DNA from 2 places in the Variovorax sp. PDC80 genome. Region 1 is predicted to be linked to the other one. Evidence: riboswitches for the same ligand, from Rfam matches in the RefSeq annotation. Region 1 holds a riboswitch; the other holds the start of a gene.

Region 1 (7,528 bases):
CAGCGTCCGCACCCGAGGCCTTGCCCGAGCCGCTGCCGCGCGTGGAGCGGCCGCAGCGCATCGTGGTGGGACCACGTTCCGCGCAGGGGCAGGCACTGCCTTCGATCGCGATCTGAGCGCGGGCCGCTTTGCGCGGCACTCATGAGCCGAGGCGTCCAGAAGAGCTATCTCTTCTTGCGTAGGTGAGCGCGTTTGCGTGGCGAATGAGCCCGCAGAAGACCGGAATCCTCGATGCGGTCGCTCCTTTTCGACGTGCAGCAGGACTGGCGACGACACCAGCGAGGATCGCGCAATATCCCAAAGGGCGAGTCCCTTGCCGACAGCGCCATTCGCTCCCCGCACAGCAGCGGTTTTCATGACTTTGGTCATTTCGTTTTTCGCTCGAGGCAGCACTAAGATGCCCGCCCATGGCCCACGCCACACCCCTGTCACCGCATGCCGCGCCGCTGCGCAGCGAAGCCGGCCTGCCCCTGCCGGCGCGCGGCATCCTGGTGGTCGACGACCATGAGCTGGTGCGCCTGGGCCTGCGCGCGCTGCTGCTCGCGGAGACCGGCAGCGTGCCGGTGTACGAGGCGCGCTGCCTCGCCGACGCCTTGCACCTCTACGCGCTCCATGAGGCCGCGCACCACCTGGTGCTGCTCGATCTCGACCTGCCCGACTCGCAGGGGCTGGACACCCTGGTGCGCTTCCGGCGCGCCTTTCCTTCCTCGCCCGTGATCGTGCTCTCGGGCAAGGACAGCCATGCGCTGATGCATGGCGCGATGGCGCTCGGTGCGCAGGCCTTCCTGCCCAAGACCGGCCACCTGGGCGAGGTGCTGCGCTACGTGAGGGACAACGACCTGATCGGCCTGCCGGCCCGGCCTTCGACGACCTCGAGCAGCGCGCCCACGACGCCGGCGCGCGCCGAGTCGCAGCCGCAGCTCAATGCGCGCCAGGTCGAGATCCTCGACTGGCTGCTGGCCGGCAAGTCGAACAAGGAGATCGCGCAGCTGTCGCACCTGACCGAGGGCACGGTCAAGAACCATGTGTCCACCTTGCTGCTGCTGTTCGGCATGCGCTCGCGAGCCCAGCTCATCAGCAGCCTTCGGTAAGCTCTCCACGCCATGCGGCCTTCGATGGAGATGCCCGCATGCTCGCGATGACTGACGCGCCCCCGCCCGAACTGGCCCGGCGGGTGCTGCGCGAACAGGTGGCGGCGGTCCATGCGAATGCGCCGGCCGCCTATCTCGCGGACATGCTCACGGCCCAGGCGCTGGGCATCGGCCTGTTCGTGGCCACCTGGCGCTGGCAGGTGCTGCTGTGGATGGCGCTGCACCTGGCATTGACGCTGCGACGCGCCTACCGGCGCTACCGGCGCAGCCCCGATGCGGCCGAGCATCCCGAGTACTGGGCGCGCTTCAATGCGCGCAACGTGCTGCTGCGCTCCTGCGTCTGGGGCCTCGCGCCCTGGCTGTGCGTGCCGCCGGGGCGCAACCTCGGGCTCTGGGTCATGGTCATCGTCATGATGATGGGCGGCTGCGCGGGCGGTGCGCTGTCGCTGGCGGTTCTCAAGCGCAACATCCCGCGCTTCATCGTGCCCAGCATGGCGAGCCTGACCCTGGCGCTGGCCTGGCGCGGCGACACGGTGCACCTGTTCCTGGCCACCGGTTGCCTGCTCTACATGTGCGTGATGATCACCTTCGCGCTGCAGCACCATCGGCTGCTGACGGCCTCGCTGACCATGCGTTTCGAGAAGGAGGCGCTGGCCGAGCAGCTGAGCCACCAGATCGCCGCGACCCAGCGCGCCAGCGAGGAGAAGACGCGCTTTCTCGCCGCGGCGAGCCACGACCTGCGCCAGCCCCTGCATGCGATCGCGCTGTTCGGTGCGGTGATCGAGAAGAAGCTGCAGGGCAGCGAGGAATGGGACCACGCGGTGCGGCTGATGGATGCGGTCGGAACGCTCGGCGATTCGCTCGATACCTTGCTGGACATCTCGCGGCTGGACGCCGGCGAGGTGGCACCGCGGATCCGGCCGGTGGAGCTCAATCCGCTGTTCCTCGCGCTCAACAACGTGTTCGCGGCGCAGGCGGCCGGCAGGGACCTGCAACTCCGATTGCGCGCCACGCCGTGCTGGGTGCTGAGCGACCCGCAGCTGTTGCAGCGGCTGCTCTCGAATCTCGTGGACAACGCGCTCAAGTACACGCCGCGCGGCGGCGTGGTGGTGGCCGCCCGTGCGCGCGGGCCGCTGGTGTGGATCGACGTCTGCGACACCGGCATCGGCATCTCGCCCGAGCACCTGGGCCGCATCTTCGACGAGTTCTACCAGGTCGACAATCCGGGCCGCGATCGCGCGCAGGGGCTGGGCATCGGCCTGTCGATCGTGCAGCGGCTCTCGCGCCTGCTGGCGCATCCGCTGCAGGTGCATTCGCGCCCGCAGCGCGGCAGCCGCTTCCGCATGGTGCTGCCGGCGGTGTCGGCCTCGGGTGTCGCGCCGTCCATCGCGCGCCCCGACGCCGTCCTGCCCTTGCCGCGGCGCGTGCTGCTGATCGACGACGAGGCGCCGATCCGCCAGGCCGTGACCGGGCTGCTGCAGGCCCATCGCGTGGCCATCGACGCGGTGGCCAGCGAGGCCGAAGCCGAGGCCGTGCTGGCGCAGGCCGCGCAGGCAAACGCCCCGGTCGACGTGCTGCTGTGCGACGTGCGCCTGGCCGATGGCGCCGACGGCCTGGCCGTGGCGCAGCGGCTGCGCGCGCGCTTCGGCCCCGGCTTGCAGGTGCTGCTGATCACCGGGGAAACCGCGCCGCGGCGGCAGCAGCAGATGCACGACGCGGGCCTGCAGGTGCTGCTCAAGCCGGTGGCGGCCGACAGGCTGCTGCAGGCCCTCGCAGCGCTGACGCGACACGAAACGACGCCCGTCCGCAGGCACGCCTGAGCGTCTTTTTTTCCGCCGAAAGTCGATGACCTTCGACACTAGATCGCAGGTGTCGCCATCCCTACCGTGGAGGCCTTCTCATCCACTCACTTGAAAGAAGGAAGGCCTCTCATGAACACCCGTCTTGCCGTTTGCCGTGCAGCGCGCACACCCGTCGCGTTGCTGGTCATGAATCTCGTGCTGGTGGCCTGCGGGGGGGGCGGCGGTGGCGGGGGCTTTGCCGGCTTCCCGGTCGCTCCCGCTCCCGCGCCTGCCGCGCAGACACCTCCGCCGGCACCCGCTCCAGCCGCGGCCTCGATCACGACGCAGCCCTCGAACACCACCGTGGGCCAGGGCGTGTCCGCCACCTTGAAGGTGCAGGCCGTGCACGCCACGGCCTACCAGTGGCAACGCAGCACCGACGGCGGTGCCCACTGGAGCGATGTCGCCGGTGCCACAAGCGACAGCTTCCGCACGGCCGCCAGCCTGTTGACCGACAGCGGCCAGCAACTGCGCGTGCGGGTGACGGGCGCCAAGGGCAGCGTGACCAGCAACGCCGCCACGTTGACGGTCAAGCCCTGGGTCGCCACCGTGCTGGCGACGACGGGCGTGAGCTACAGCAGCCCCTATCAGCTCGCGCTCGATGCGAGCGGCGCGAAGCTCTACGTGGCCATGGGCGGCAATGGCTCCGTCTATCGGATCGACACCGCCAGCGGCAGCGGTGCCGAGGTGACGCCGGGGACGACGATGAACATGCCCGCGGGCCTGGCACTGGCGGCCGACGGCACCCTCTACGTGAGCGACCAGCATCGCATCAGCAAGATCGCGCCCGGCGCCACGACCGCCAGCACCTGGGTCGGCACCGGCAGCAGCGGATACGCCGACAGCCCGGCCACCGCGATGTTCAACAACCCCACCGGCATCGCGCTCGACAGCGCGGGCAACCTCTTCGTGGCGGACACGGAGAACAAGCGCGTGCGCAAGGTCGCGCCCGACGGCACCACGAGCACGCTCGCGGGCGACGGCACGCAGGCCTACCTCGACGGCGTCGGCGTGGCCGCCCAGTTCGCGCGCCCGCAGGGCCTGGCGCTCAGTCGCGATGGCAAGACGCTCTACGACACCGACACCGACAGTCCCTGCCTGCGCAAGATCGACGTGGCCAGCGCCACGGTGAGCACGCTGCTGGGCGATTGCGCCAACGGCAACGCGGGCGCGGGCGTGGTCGACGGAACGGTGGCCACGCCGGCCAAGCTCGGCTATTCGTACGGCGTGGCGGTGGATGCGCACGACAACGTGTTCCTGACCCACGCCTGGGATGGCGTGGCGCGCGTGGTCACGCCCGCGGGCGAGATCAGCACCCTGCAGGACGGCACCGGCGCGCCGATCGCCTTCAACTTCCCGATCGGCGTGGCGGTGGCCGCCGACGGCACCGTCTACGTGGGCGCGAACCACGGCAACCAGATCCTCAAGCTCACGCTCGCGCCCTGAGCGGGCATGCCCGGTAATGCAACTCGCTCTCGACACGGGGACATTCGTCGAAAAGACGAGGGCGATTCGGCGCTCGCCCCTAAGATCGCGCCCTCAGTCATTGGGGAGTAGCTGACCTGCGCAACGCAGGAGCCCGCGTCAACACACTTGGCCTTCGGCCATGGCGCGAGCAGCTTTAGAGCCTGGCAAGACCTTTGACCACGTCACCTCGGTATGGGCCGGGAAGTGGCGTGGTCTTCGCGTCGCTGGCCCAGGGAGTTCTCTTTTCATCATGGAAGCCTTACTCGTATCCACGGGCGTGGTCGCGCTCGGGGAAATGGGCGACAAGACCCAACTGCTCGCGATCATCCTGGCCGCGACCTTTCGCAAACCCTGGCAGATCGTGGCGGGCATCTTCACCGCCACCGTCGTCAACCACGCGGCCGCGGGCGCGCTCGGCGGCTGGGTGGCCCAGGCCATGGGGCCGAACATCCTGCGCTGGGTGATCGGCGCCTCGTTCCTGGCCATGGCCGCGTGGATGCTGATCCCCGACAAGATCGACGACGACGCCGCGAAGACCAAGAGCCGTTTCGGCGCCTTCGGCACCACGGTCATCACCTTCTTCCTCGCGGAGATGGGCGACAAGACGCAGATCGCGACCGTGGCGCTGGCCGCGCGCTATCCCGACGTGGTGCAGGTCGTGATCGGCACCACGCTGGGCATGATGCTGGCCGACGCGCCCGCGGTCTTCCTCGGCGAGAAGATCGCGGCCAAGGTCTCGATGCGGCTGGTGCACGGCGTGGCCGCCGTCATCTTCGGCGTGCTGGGGCTGCTGACGCTGTTCAACGTCGGCAACCTGTTCTGAGCGCCGGCGGGCGGCCGCCTATTTGGCGGCGGCCGCCGTGCCCAGGCCCAGCTTGTCGATCACGGCCTTCTCGGTCTTCATGGTGCGCACCGCGTACTGCTTGTAGGCCGCGCTGTCCATGTAGAAGGTCTCCATGTCGAACTTGGCGAGCGACTCCTGGTAGTTGGGCATCTCCATCGCCTTCTTGAAGGCGTCGTGCAGGATCGCGACCACCTTCGGGTTCGCGCCCTTGGGCAGCACCAGGCCGAAAGGCGAGGCCTGCACCATGTCGATGCCCGACTCCTTGAGCGTGGGCGCGTTCGGGTACTTCTTCGAGCGCTGCTCGCCCCAGGTCGACAGCAGCCGTAGCTTGCCCTGGTCGACATAGGGGCCCCAGCCCGGCGTGTCGGCCACCGACATCACGTGGCCGCCGAGCACCGCCTGCAACGATTCGGAGTTGCCCTTGTAGGGCACGTGATTGAACTCCACGCCGGCCTGGATCGCGATCGCTTCCATCGTCAGGTGCAAGGTGGTGAGCGCGCCCGGCGTGCCGTAGCTCAGGCGGCCCGGGTTGGCCTTGGCATAGGCGAGGTACTCGCGCATCGACTTGATCGGCGAATCGGCGGGCACCACCAGGCCGAAGGAATAGCCGGCGAGGCCGATCACGTAGCTCAGGTCGTTGGCCGGGTCCCAGTTGAGCTTGGTGGTGTAGGGCAGGCGGAACACCGGCAGCGGCACCTGCGCGAGCGTGTAGCCGTCGGGCGCGGTGGCCTGCATGGTCTGCGCGGGCAGCACGCCGCCGGCGCCGGGCTTGTTCTCGATGATCACCGGCTGGCCGAGGATCTTCGAGGCGTTCTCGGCCAGCACGCGGAAGGGCACGTCGGTCGAGCCGCCGGCGGTGAAGCCGATCAGCACGCGGATCGGCCGCACCGGAAAGGCATCGGACTGCGCGAAGGCGGGAGCGGCGGCGAGGCCGGCGGCCAGCAGCAGGGCGTGCAGCGCACGGCGGGTGAGAGTGGGTTGTTTCATGGAAGGACGTGCGAACGAAGAAAGCGGGAAGGGCGGTGCGGCCGCCCCGCGAACGGGACGGGCCGCACCGGCGCCGTCAGGGCGCGGGACAGCCGCCGCGGCTGGCCGAGGAGAACTTGCAGCCGTAGTCGGCGCGCGCCACGGTCGCGGCGTCGAGCACCTCGTCGCCGGCCGGCTTCACGCCGTTCTGCTCCCAGTTCGTCATCGCGTCGAAGGCCTGGGTCTGTTCCTCGGTCGTGAAGTCGCAGTGGCTGATGCCGCGGATCGCGCGCTGCACGAGCCACTTCGAGGTGCCCAGCGCATCGGCGCGGCGCTTGTAGATCTGCTCCATGCTGAACGGCACGTAGACGTCGCCCAGCGTGTGGATGGTCACCACCGGCACGTCGATGCGCGCATTGGACTTGGGGAACCAGCGCAGGCCGTCGCGCCGCAGCCGGTTGGCCTCGGGGTCGGCATGCAGGCGGTAGGCGCCCTGGTTGAAGGTGACTTCCTCCGGGCTTTGCGCCGGGTCGTTGTCGAGCTGGTAGACGATGCCGGTGGTGTCGTAGCCGTCGCGGTTGAGGATGCCGTTGATGGTGCCGTCGCGGCCGAAGGTGCCCCACACGGTGGCGTTCATGCTGCCCGCGAAGCCGGCATCGAACATCGGGCGCTCGCCACCCGTGAGGTTCTTGACGATGGCCTTGTACTTCTCGCCCTGCGCGGTCGTCGCGCTCGGGAATCTCGTGAACAGCGCGGCACGCACCGTGGGCAGCAGGTCGTTCCAGTTGCTCACGGGCCAGCCGTTGACGGGCAGGCCCGCCAGCTGCTGCGCCGCGATCTGCGAGGCGCCGAAGTAGTTGTAGAGCTCGGTGTCGCCGAGCACGCCGCACATCGGCACCGCGCCCGCATAGCGCACCTTGTGGTTGGCCGTCTCCGTCGCCTCGGCATCGACCGCGGCCGCGGCCACGTGGCCGCCGAGCGACTGGCCGACGATGTAGGTCTTGCGCGGCGCATCGAGCGTGCGGCCGTTCTGCGAGGCGATGCGCTGGAAGGCCAGCGCGAGCGCGTTGGTGTCCTCGACGCCGGCGCGCACGTCGTAGTAGTTCTTGGTGTAGCTCGACGCGGCCCAGGCATAGCCCTGGCCGATCAGGTGCGCGCGGATCGTGGGATCGCTGACGCTCACCACCGGGCCCGTGCCGCCGTAGCCGTGCGCGTACATCACGAGCATGCCGTTCCAGTTCTTCGGCACTTCGACGCGGTAGCCCGCGCCCTCGAGCACGCCCCACCAGCGGTCGGTGTCGGGCGCGCCCGAGATGGCC
Region 2 (7,528 bases), on a different contig from region 1:
GGGCCTGCTGATCGGCGCCCTCAGCATCAACGACCTGATGCGCGCGAAGGTCATCTGATGCCCTTCGAATTCCAGCCAGAGACATTGCTCGCCGCGCAGGACATCCGCATCGCTTTCTTCGACATCGATGGCGTGCTGACCGACGGCGGCGTCTACTTCACCGAGCACGGCGAGACCCTCAAGCGCTTCAGCATCCTCGACGGCTACGGCCTGAAGCTGCTGCGCAAGGCCGGCATCCTGCCCGCGGTGATCACCGGGCGCGATTCCAAGCCGCTGCGCGTGCGGCTCGAGGCGCTCGGCATCGAGCACGTGCGCTACGGCACCGAGGACAAGCTGCCGGCCGCCGAGGCCATGCTGCAGTCGCTGGGCTTCGGCTGGCCGCAGGCCGCGGCCATCGGCGACGACTGGCCCGACCTGCCGGTGCTGGGGCGCGTGGGCTTCGCGGCGGCGCCGGCCAATGCCCACGTCGAGGTGCGCGACGCCGTGCGCTACGTGACCCGCGCGCGCGGCGGCGAAGGCGCGGCGCGCGAATTCTGCGATCTGCTGGTCACGGCCAGCGGACAGTACCGGCGCCTGCTCGACGTCGCACGGAACACCGCCCTATGAAGCAGGCCTGGAACCTCCTGCGCGACGTCCTCGATCGCGTCACCATCTACCTGCCGATCATCCTGACGGCCGCGGTCGCGCTCGGCACCTACTGGCTGGTGCGCAACGCGCCCAAGCTGCTCGAGCCGACCGCCAAGGTCGCGCCCACCCACGAGCCCGACTACTTCATGCGCGGCTTCGTCATCAAGAACTTCCTGCCCAGCGGCGACCTGCGCAGCGAGCTGTTCGGCAAGGAAGGCCGGCACTACCCCGACACCGACACCATCGAGGTCGACGAGGTGCGCATGCGCTCGGTGTCGCCGCAGGGCTTCACCACCCACGCCACCGCCAACCGCGGGCTGTCGAACTCCGACGGCAGCGAGATCCAGCTGTTCGGCAACGCGGTCGTCATCCGCGACGCGGCCGTCGGCGCCAACGGCAAGACCTCGCCGCGCCTCGAGTTCCGCGGCGATTTCCTGCATGCCTTCCTCGACACCGAGCGCGTGCAGTCGAACAAGCCCGTCACGCTGATCCGCGGCACCGACCAGTTCACCGCCGACACGATGGACTACGACAACCTGACCGGCATCGCCAACCTCAACGGCCGCGTGCGCGGCACGATGGTGCCTTCGGCCAAGGCGGCCGGCGCCGCGGGCAAGCGCTGAGCGCCGCGCCATGACCACCGCGCCGTCGCCCCTCGTCTTCATCACCGGCGCCTCCAGCGGCATCGGCCAGGCGCTGGCCGCGCGCTTCTACGACGCGGGCTACCGGCTGGCGCTGGTCGCGCGCCGCACCGGCGAAATCGAAGCCTGGGCCAACGCGCGCGGACTCGACCGCGGCCGCTACCTGATCTACAGCGCCGACGTCGCGCGCACCGACAGCATCGTGGCCGCCGGCGCCGCCTGCATCGAGCGCCAGGGCGTGCCCGACGTGGTGATCGCCAATGCCGGCATCAGCGTGGGCATCGACACGGCGGAGCGCGAGGACCTCGACGTGCTGACGCAGACCTTCGCCACCAACAACGTCGGGCTGGCCGCCACCTTCCATCCCTTCGTGCGCGCGATGGTGCAGCGCGGCAGCGGGCGGCTGGTCGGCATCGCGAGCGTCGCGGCCATCCGCGGACTGCCGGGGCACGGCGCCTACTGCGCGAGCAAGGCCGGCGTGGTCGCCTACTGCGAGAGCCTGCGCGGCGAGCTGCACGGCAGCGGCGTCAAGGTCGTGACCCTGCTGCCCGGCTACATCGACACCCCGCTCACGCAGGGCAACCGCTACGGCATGCCGTTCCTGATGAAGCCCGAGGCCTTCGCCGACCGGGCGCTGGGCGCGATCGAGAGCGGTGCCAGCTATCGCGTGATTCCCTGGCAGATGGGCGTGATCGCCAAGATCATGCGCATGCTGCCCAACGCGCTGCTCGACCGCGCGGTGCAGGGGCGCGGGCGGAAGAAGCGGCGCGGCGAAGGCTGAACCCGAGGCCGTACCGGCCGCGGCAACGAAAAAGGCTCCCGAAGGAGCCTTTTGTCTTTTTTGGAAAGCGATCAGTAGCCGCTGTTGCCGCCGCCACCGTAGCCGCCGCGACCACCGCCGCCGCCGCCACGCGGGCCGGCGCCGTAGGGGCTGCGGAAACCGCCATCGCCACCACCGCCGCCGCCACCACTGCGGCCACCGCCGCCGTAGCCACCACCGCCGCCGCTGCGACCGCCGCCACCACCACCGCCGTAGCCGCCACCACCGCCGCCGCCGTAGCCACCGCCACCACCGCCGCCATAACCACCACCACCGCCGCCGTAGCCGCCGCCACCACCGCTGCGCGGGGGACGTGCTTCCATCGGGCGGGCTTCATTGACGACCACGCTGCGGCCGCCCAGGGGTTGGCCGTTCATGCCGTTGATGGCGGCCTGTGCTTCCGCTTCACTGCCCATCTCGACGAAGCCGAAGCCCTTCGAGCGGCCGGTATCGCGTTCCATCATGACCTTGGCGCTGGTCACAGCACCGAACTGACCGAATGCCTGCTCCAGATCACCGTCGCGCACCGAGTAAGGCAGGTTGCCGACGTACAGTTTGTTGCCCATCAAGGGACTCCTATAAACACATCAAGAAAAGCGATGGAGTCCCGATTAGCATCACTCAAACGAGAGCCGCCGAGTCGCGCGAAACTGTCCGATCACCCAGTGCCTCCAACCCGAAATGAAAAGGGAGGCTCGTGCATTATGGGTGAAATACAAGAAATGCAAGCAGGAATTTGCTTCTTGCGGTAGCACGGATTTTGACTCCTGGAGTTAGCGCACGCTTACTAACCAGGCCCCGAACTGGGCCTATGACACTTAAGGGTTAGAATTCGCCCGTCATTGGGGAGTAGCCGCCTTCCGTCTACGAGAAGGGCCCGCGTCAACAGACTTGTCCTGCCCCACACAGGACATGGCGCGGGCAGTGAAGAACAACACCTGGCGAGACCATTGACCGTGCAACTTCGGGAAATTTGGCCGAAGGTGTTGCACGGTCAATTGCGTCCCTTCGGCCAAGGAACCGTTTTTTCATGGAAGCTTTTCTCGTCGCGACCGGTGTCGTCGCGCTCGCCGAAATGGGCGACAAGACCCAGTTGCTCGCCCTCCTGCTGGCCGCCCGTTTCAGAAAACCCTGGCCGATCGTGGCGGGCATCTTCGCCGCCACCGTCATCAACCACGCGCTCGCGGGCGCGGTCGGCAACTGGATCACCCACTGGCTCGGCCCCGACATCCTGCGCTGGATCCTCGGCGGCTCCTTCATCGCGATGGCGATCTGGATGCTGATCCCCGACAAGCTCGATGACGACGATGCCCCGCGCTCCTCGCACTTCGGCGTCTTCGGCACCACGGTGGTCGCCTTCTTCCTCGCCGAGATGGGCGACAAGACGCAGATCGCCACCGTGATGCTCGCGGCGCGCTTCACCGAGGCCTATTTCTGGGTCGTGGTCGGCACCACCTTCGGGATGATGCTGGCCAACGCGCCGGTGGTCTGGCTCGGCGACCGCATCGTCAAGCGCGTGCCGATCAAGCTCGTGCACTCGATCTCGGCCGTCATCTTCCTGGTGCTGGGCGTGGTCGCGCTGATCGGCTGGTAGCGCCGCCGTCCAAAGCCCGGGGCCTGCCGTCCCGGGCCCGCGGCGATATACTGCCGCTCGCGCCGATTTGCTCCAGCTTGCGGGCGCTTGATAAATACAGCTAAAGACGGATGCCGTGACCCGGCTCGTTTTTGGCGAGGCCGGGTTTTTCATTTCATGTCCTCGTTGGTCGTCACTCCCCAGTCGATGCAGTTCGCGGGCCCGCTGGCCCTGCGCAGCGGCGCGACCATCGGCAGCTACACGCTCGCCTACGAAACCTACGGCACGCTCAATGCCAAGCGCAGCAATGCGGTGCTCGTGTGCCACGCCCTCAACGCCTCGCACCACGTCGCGGGCGTCTACGAGGGCCAGGCCCGCTCCGCGGGCTGGTGGGACAACATGGTCGGGCCCGGCAAGCCGCTGGACACCGACCGCTTCTTCGTCATCGGCGTCAACAACCTCGGCTCCTGCTTCGGCTCCACCGGGCCAATGCACGTGAACCCCGCGACCGGCCGCGTCTACGGCGCCGACTTCCCGGTGGTCACGGTCGAGGACTGGGTCGACGCCCAGGCCGCGCTGCTCGACGCGCTCGGCATCCACACGCTCGCGGCGGTGATGGGCGGCAGCCTCGGCGGCATGCAGGCGCTGTCGTGGACGCTGCAGTACCCCGAGCGCGTGCGCCACGCGGTGGTGGTCGCCAGCGCGCCCAACCTCACGGCCGAGAACATCGCCTTCAACGAGGTGGCGCGCCGCGCCATCGTGACCGACCCCGACTTCCACGGCGGCCACTTCTACGAGCACGGCGTGATCCCCAAGCGCGGCCTGCGCATCGCCCGCATGATCGGCCACATCACCTACCTCAGCGACGACGTCATGAACGCGAAGTTCGGGCGCCTGCTGCGCAACGCGGTCGAGGGCGAGGCGGCTCGCGACGACGCGGCCTATCGCTACTCCACGCAGGAGATCGAGTTCCAGATCGAGAGCTACCTGCGCTACCAGGGCGACAAGTTCAGCGAGTACTTCGACGCCAACACCTACCTGCTCATCACGCGCGCGCTCGACTACTTCGACCCCGCGCGCGAGCACGGCGGCAACCTCACGGCCGCGTTCGCGCGCGCCAGCGCCAAGTTCCTGCTCGTGAGCTTCAAGACCGACTGGCGCTTCTCGCCCGCACGCAGCCGCGAGCTGGTGAAGGCGCTGCTCGACAACCGCCGCAGCGTGAGCTACGCCGAGATCGACGCCCCGCACGGCCACGACGCCTTCCTGCTCGACGACGTGCGCTACATGGGCGTGGTGCGTTCCTACTTCGAGCGCGTGGCCCAGGAGATCGCATCGTGAGCGACAACGACATCCAGCGCCACATCGCCGCGCTCGTGCCCGAGGGCTCGCGCGTGCTCGACCTCGGCTGCGGCGACGGCGCCCTGCTCGCGCTGCTGCAGCGAGAGCGCGGCTGCACCGGCTACGGCGTGGAGATCGCCGACGGCAACGTGCTGCAGTGCATCCGCCGCGGCGTCGACGTGATCCAGCTCAACCTCGACGAAGGCCTGGCGATGTTCGACGACGCCACCTTCGACGTGGTGCTGCAGATCGACACCCTGCAGCACCTGCGCAATGCCGAGGTGATGCTGCGCGAGACCGCGCGCGTGGGCCGCTTCGGCATCGTGGCCTTCCCCAACTTCGCGCACTGGCCCAACCGCATCAGCGTGGCGCGCGGCCGCATGCCGGTCACGCGGCGGCTGCCCTACCAGTGGTACGACACGCCCAACATCCGCGTGGGCACCTTCAAGGACTTCGAGGTGCTCGCGCGCAAGAACAACCTGCGCGTGCTCGATGCCTTCGGCCTGCAGGACGGCCGCGACGTGCGCTGGCTGCCCAACGCGCGCGCCAGCACCGCGGTGTTCAAGTTCGAGCACGGGGGCTGAAGGCGCCCCGCCGCCCATGGCGTTCACGCTCGCCCAGCCGGTCCACAGCGAACTGCTGATCAAGAAGAGCCGCTTCATCGGCTGCGTGCAGTCCGTGCCCGACCGCGAGGCGGCGCTGGCGGTCGTCGCCGCGCTGCGCGCCGAACACCCGGGCGCGGCCCACGTGTGCTGGGCGCTGATGGCCGGCGGCCAGTCGGCCGCCAACGACGATGGCGAGCCGGGCGGCACCGCGGGCCGGCCGATGCTCGAGGTGCTGCGCCACCAGCAGATCGAAGGCGCGCTCGCGACCGTGGTGCGCTATTTCGGCGGCGTGAAGCTCGGCGCGGGCGGGCTGGTGCGCGCCTACACCGACAGCGTCGCGCAGGCGCTGACCGGCGCGCGGCTGGTGCCGCTGGTGCGCCTGCGCACGCTGCGCTGCGAAGTGCCCTATGCGCTCGAGGGCCTGGTGCGGCGCGAGCTGGCCGCGGCCGGCGCGGTGCTCGAATCGGTGGCGCATGCCAGCACGGTGGCCTTCGTCTTCGCGCTGCCCGAGACCGCGGCCGAAGCCTTCATCGCGCGCCTCGACGATGCTGCCCAAGGGCGCGTCGCCTGGCCGCGGGCGTGAGCCGCTTGCGCGGCACGGCGGGCGTGCCCGCTTCGTCGGGCGCCAGTGCCGTCATCGCGAGCACGCCGCGCGGTGCCAGCGGCAAGGCCGCCGCGCCGCCTTCGTCGTCGTAGGGGCGGCGCGCCATCTCGGCCGTCACGATGCCGGTGGGCACCGCGAGCACGCCCCAGCCCAGCAGCATCATCACCGAGGCGATCGCGCGGCCCAGGTCGGTCTTGGGCACCAGGTCGCCGAAGCCCACGGTGGCCATGGTCGAGATCGCCCAGTACACCGCCACCGGGATGCTGGTGAAGCCGTGCTGCGGGCCCTCGACCACGTACATCAGCGTGCCCATCACCAGCACCACCAGCATCACGAAGCCGACGAACACGGTGATCTTGCGGCGGCTGGCCGCCACCGCCGAGACCAGCGCGCGGTACTCGGCCGAATAGCGCGAGAGCTTGAAGATGCGGAACACGCGCAAAAGCCGCAGGATGCGCACGTCGATCAGGTAGGCGAGCTCGGGCGTGAGGATGGCCAGGAAGGTCGGCAGCAGCGCCAGCAGGTCGATCACGCCGTAGAAGCTCAGCGCATAGCGCAGCGGCCGCTTCACGCAGGCCAGGCGGCCCAGGTACTCGAGCGTGAAGAGAGCCGTGAAGAACCATTCGAGCACGCTGAAGGTCGAGCCCCAGCGCTGGTGGATCGGCTGGACGCTGTCGAGGATCACCACCGCCACGCTGGTCACGATCACCGCGATCAGCACCAAGTCGAACAGCCGGCCCGCGCGCGATTCGGATTCGAAGATCACCGAGAACAGCGAGCGGCGCCAGCCGTGCGCGGGCTTGCCGAAGCGCGCGTCGCCGGCCGCGGCCTCGGCCGTGAGGGAAGCGATGGTGTCTCTCGAGAGGAAGGTCGTCATGGTGGCGGGTCGCTGGTGGGCTGCGGCGCATTGTCGATGCGCAGGTGCGCCGTTCGGGTCGGAGTCCGTCGCATACGGCGCGAACCAAGGGAACTTCCCGCGCTTCGCGCACCCGTGAAAGGACATCGTCCTTTGTGGTTGGCACCGCCAGCGAATCGGGCGATGATGGCGCGCGACCGATTTATTCGGTTACGCCTCTTGCGCAATGAAGTGCAGGAGGCCCCAAGCGCATTCTTACGATAGTCCTTTTCATGAGGAGCTCTCTTTTGGCCACTTCTTCCTCCCCTTTCTTCGGCAAGCGCGAACGCGAAAACGATGCATTGACCTCCAGGCCCGCGCCGCTCGTGGGCTCGGGCACCAACCTCTCGGGCTCCCCCGTCAATCCCTCGTCGTTGACCGCCCAGGCCGGCCTCAATGCCGCCGCCGCCGCACCCGCCGTGAAG

The links. Region 1 has a riboswitch for manganese ahead of BM109_RS19825 (TMEM165/GDT1 family protein). Riboswitches for the same ligand answer to the same signal wherever they lie in the genome.
Region 2: it holds a riboswitch for manganese, as region 1 does, so the genes downstream of both, BM109_RS13710 (TMEM165/GDT1 family protein) here and BM109_RS19825 (TMEM165/GDT1 family protein) in region 1, are expected to answer to the same signal.

The regions. Positions count from the first base shown of each region.
Region 1 is NZ_FOWG01000006.1:412,241-419,768, forward strand. Features, by position in the region: gene BM109_RS19805 (hypothetical protein) at 1-116, shown strand, start outside; gene BM109_RS19810 (response regulator transcription factor) at 408-1,091, shown strand; gene BM109_RS19815 (ATP-binding response regulator) at 1,139-2,911, shown strand; gene BM109_RS19820 (NHL repeat-containing protein) at 3,023-4,378, shown strand; yybP-ykoY riboswitch at 4,469-4,638, shown strand; gene BM109_RS19825 (TMEM165/GDT1 family protein) at 4,650-5,222, shown strand; gene BM109_RS19830 (tripartite tricarboxylate transporter substrate-binding protein) at 5,241-6,230, opposite strand; gene BM109_RS19835 (alpha/beta hydrolase family protein) at 6,307-7,528, opposite strand, start outside.
Region 2 is NZ_FOWG01000004.1:61,905-69,432, reverse strand. Features, by position in the region: gene BM109_RS13735 (KpsF/GutQ family sugar-phosphate isomerase) at 1-58, shown strand, start outside; gene BM109_RS13730 (KdsC family phosphatase) at 58-606, shown strand; gene lptC (LPS export ABC transporter periplasmic protein LptC) at 603-1,250, shown strand; gene BM109_RS13720 (SDR family oxidoreductase) at 1,261-2,049, shown strand; gene BM109_RS13715 (RNA recognition motif domain-containing protein) at 2,121-2,654, opposite strand; yybP-ykoY riboswitch at 2,921-3,110, shown strand; gene BM109_RS13710 (TMEM165/GDT1 family protein) at 3,119-3,682, shown strand; gene BM109_RS13705 (homoserine O-succinyltransferase MetX) at 3,839-4,999, shown strand; gene metW (methionine biosynthesis protein MetW) at 4,996-5,583, shown strand; gene BM109_RS13695 (IMPACT family protein) at 5,600-6,187, shown strand; gene BM109_RS13690 (ion transporter) at 6,132-7,085, opposite strand; gene BM109_RS13685 (bactofilin family protein) at 7,352-7,528, shown strand, end outside.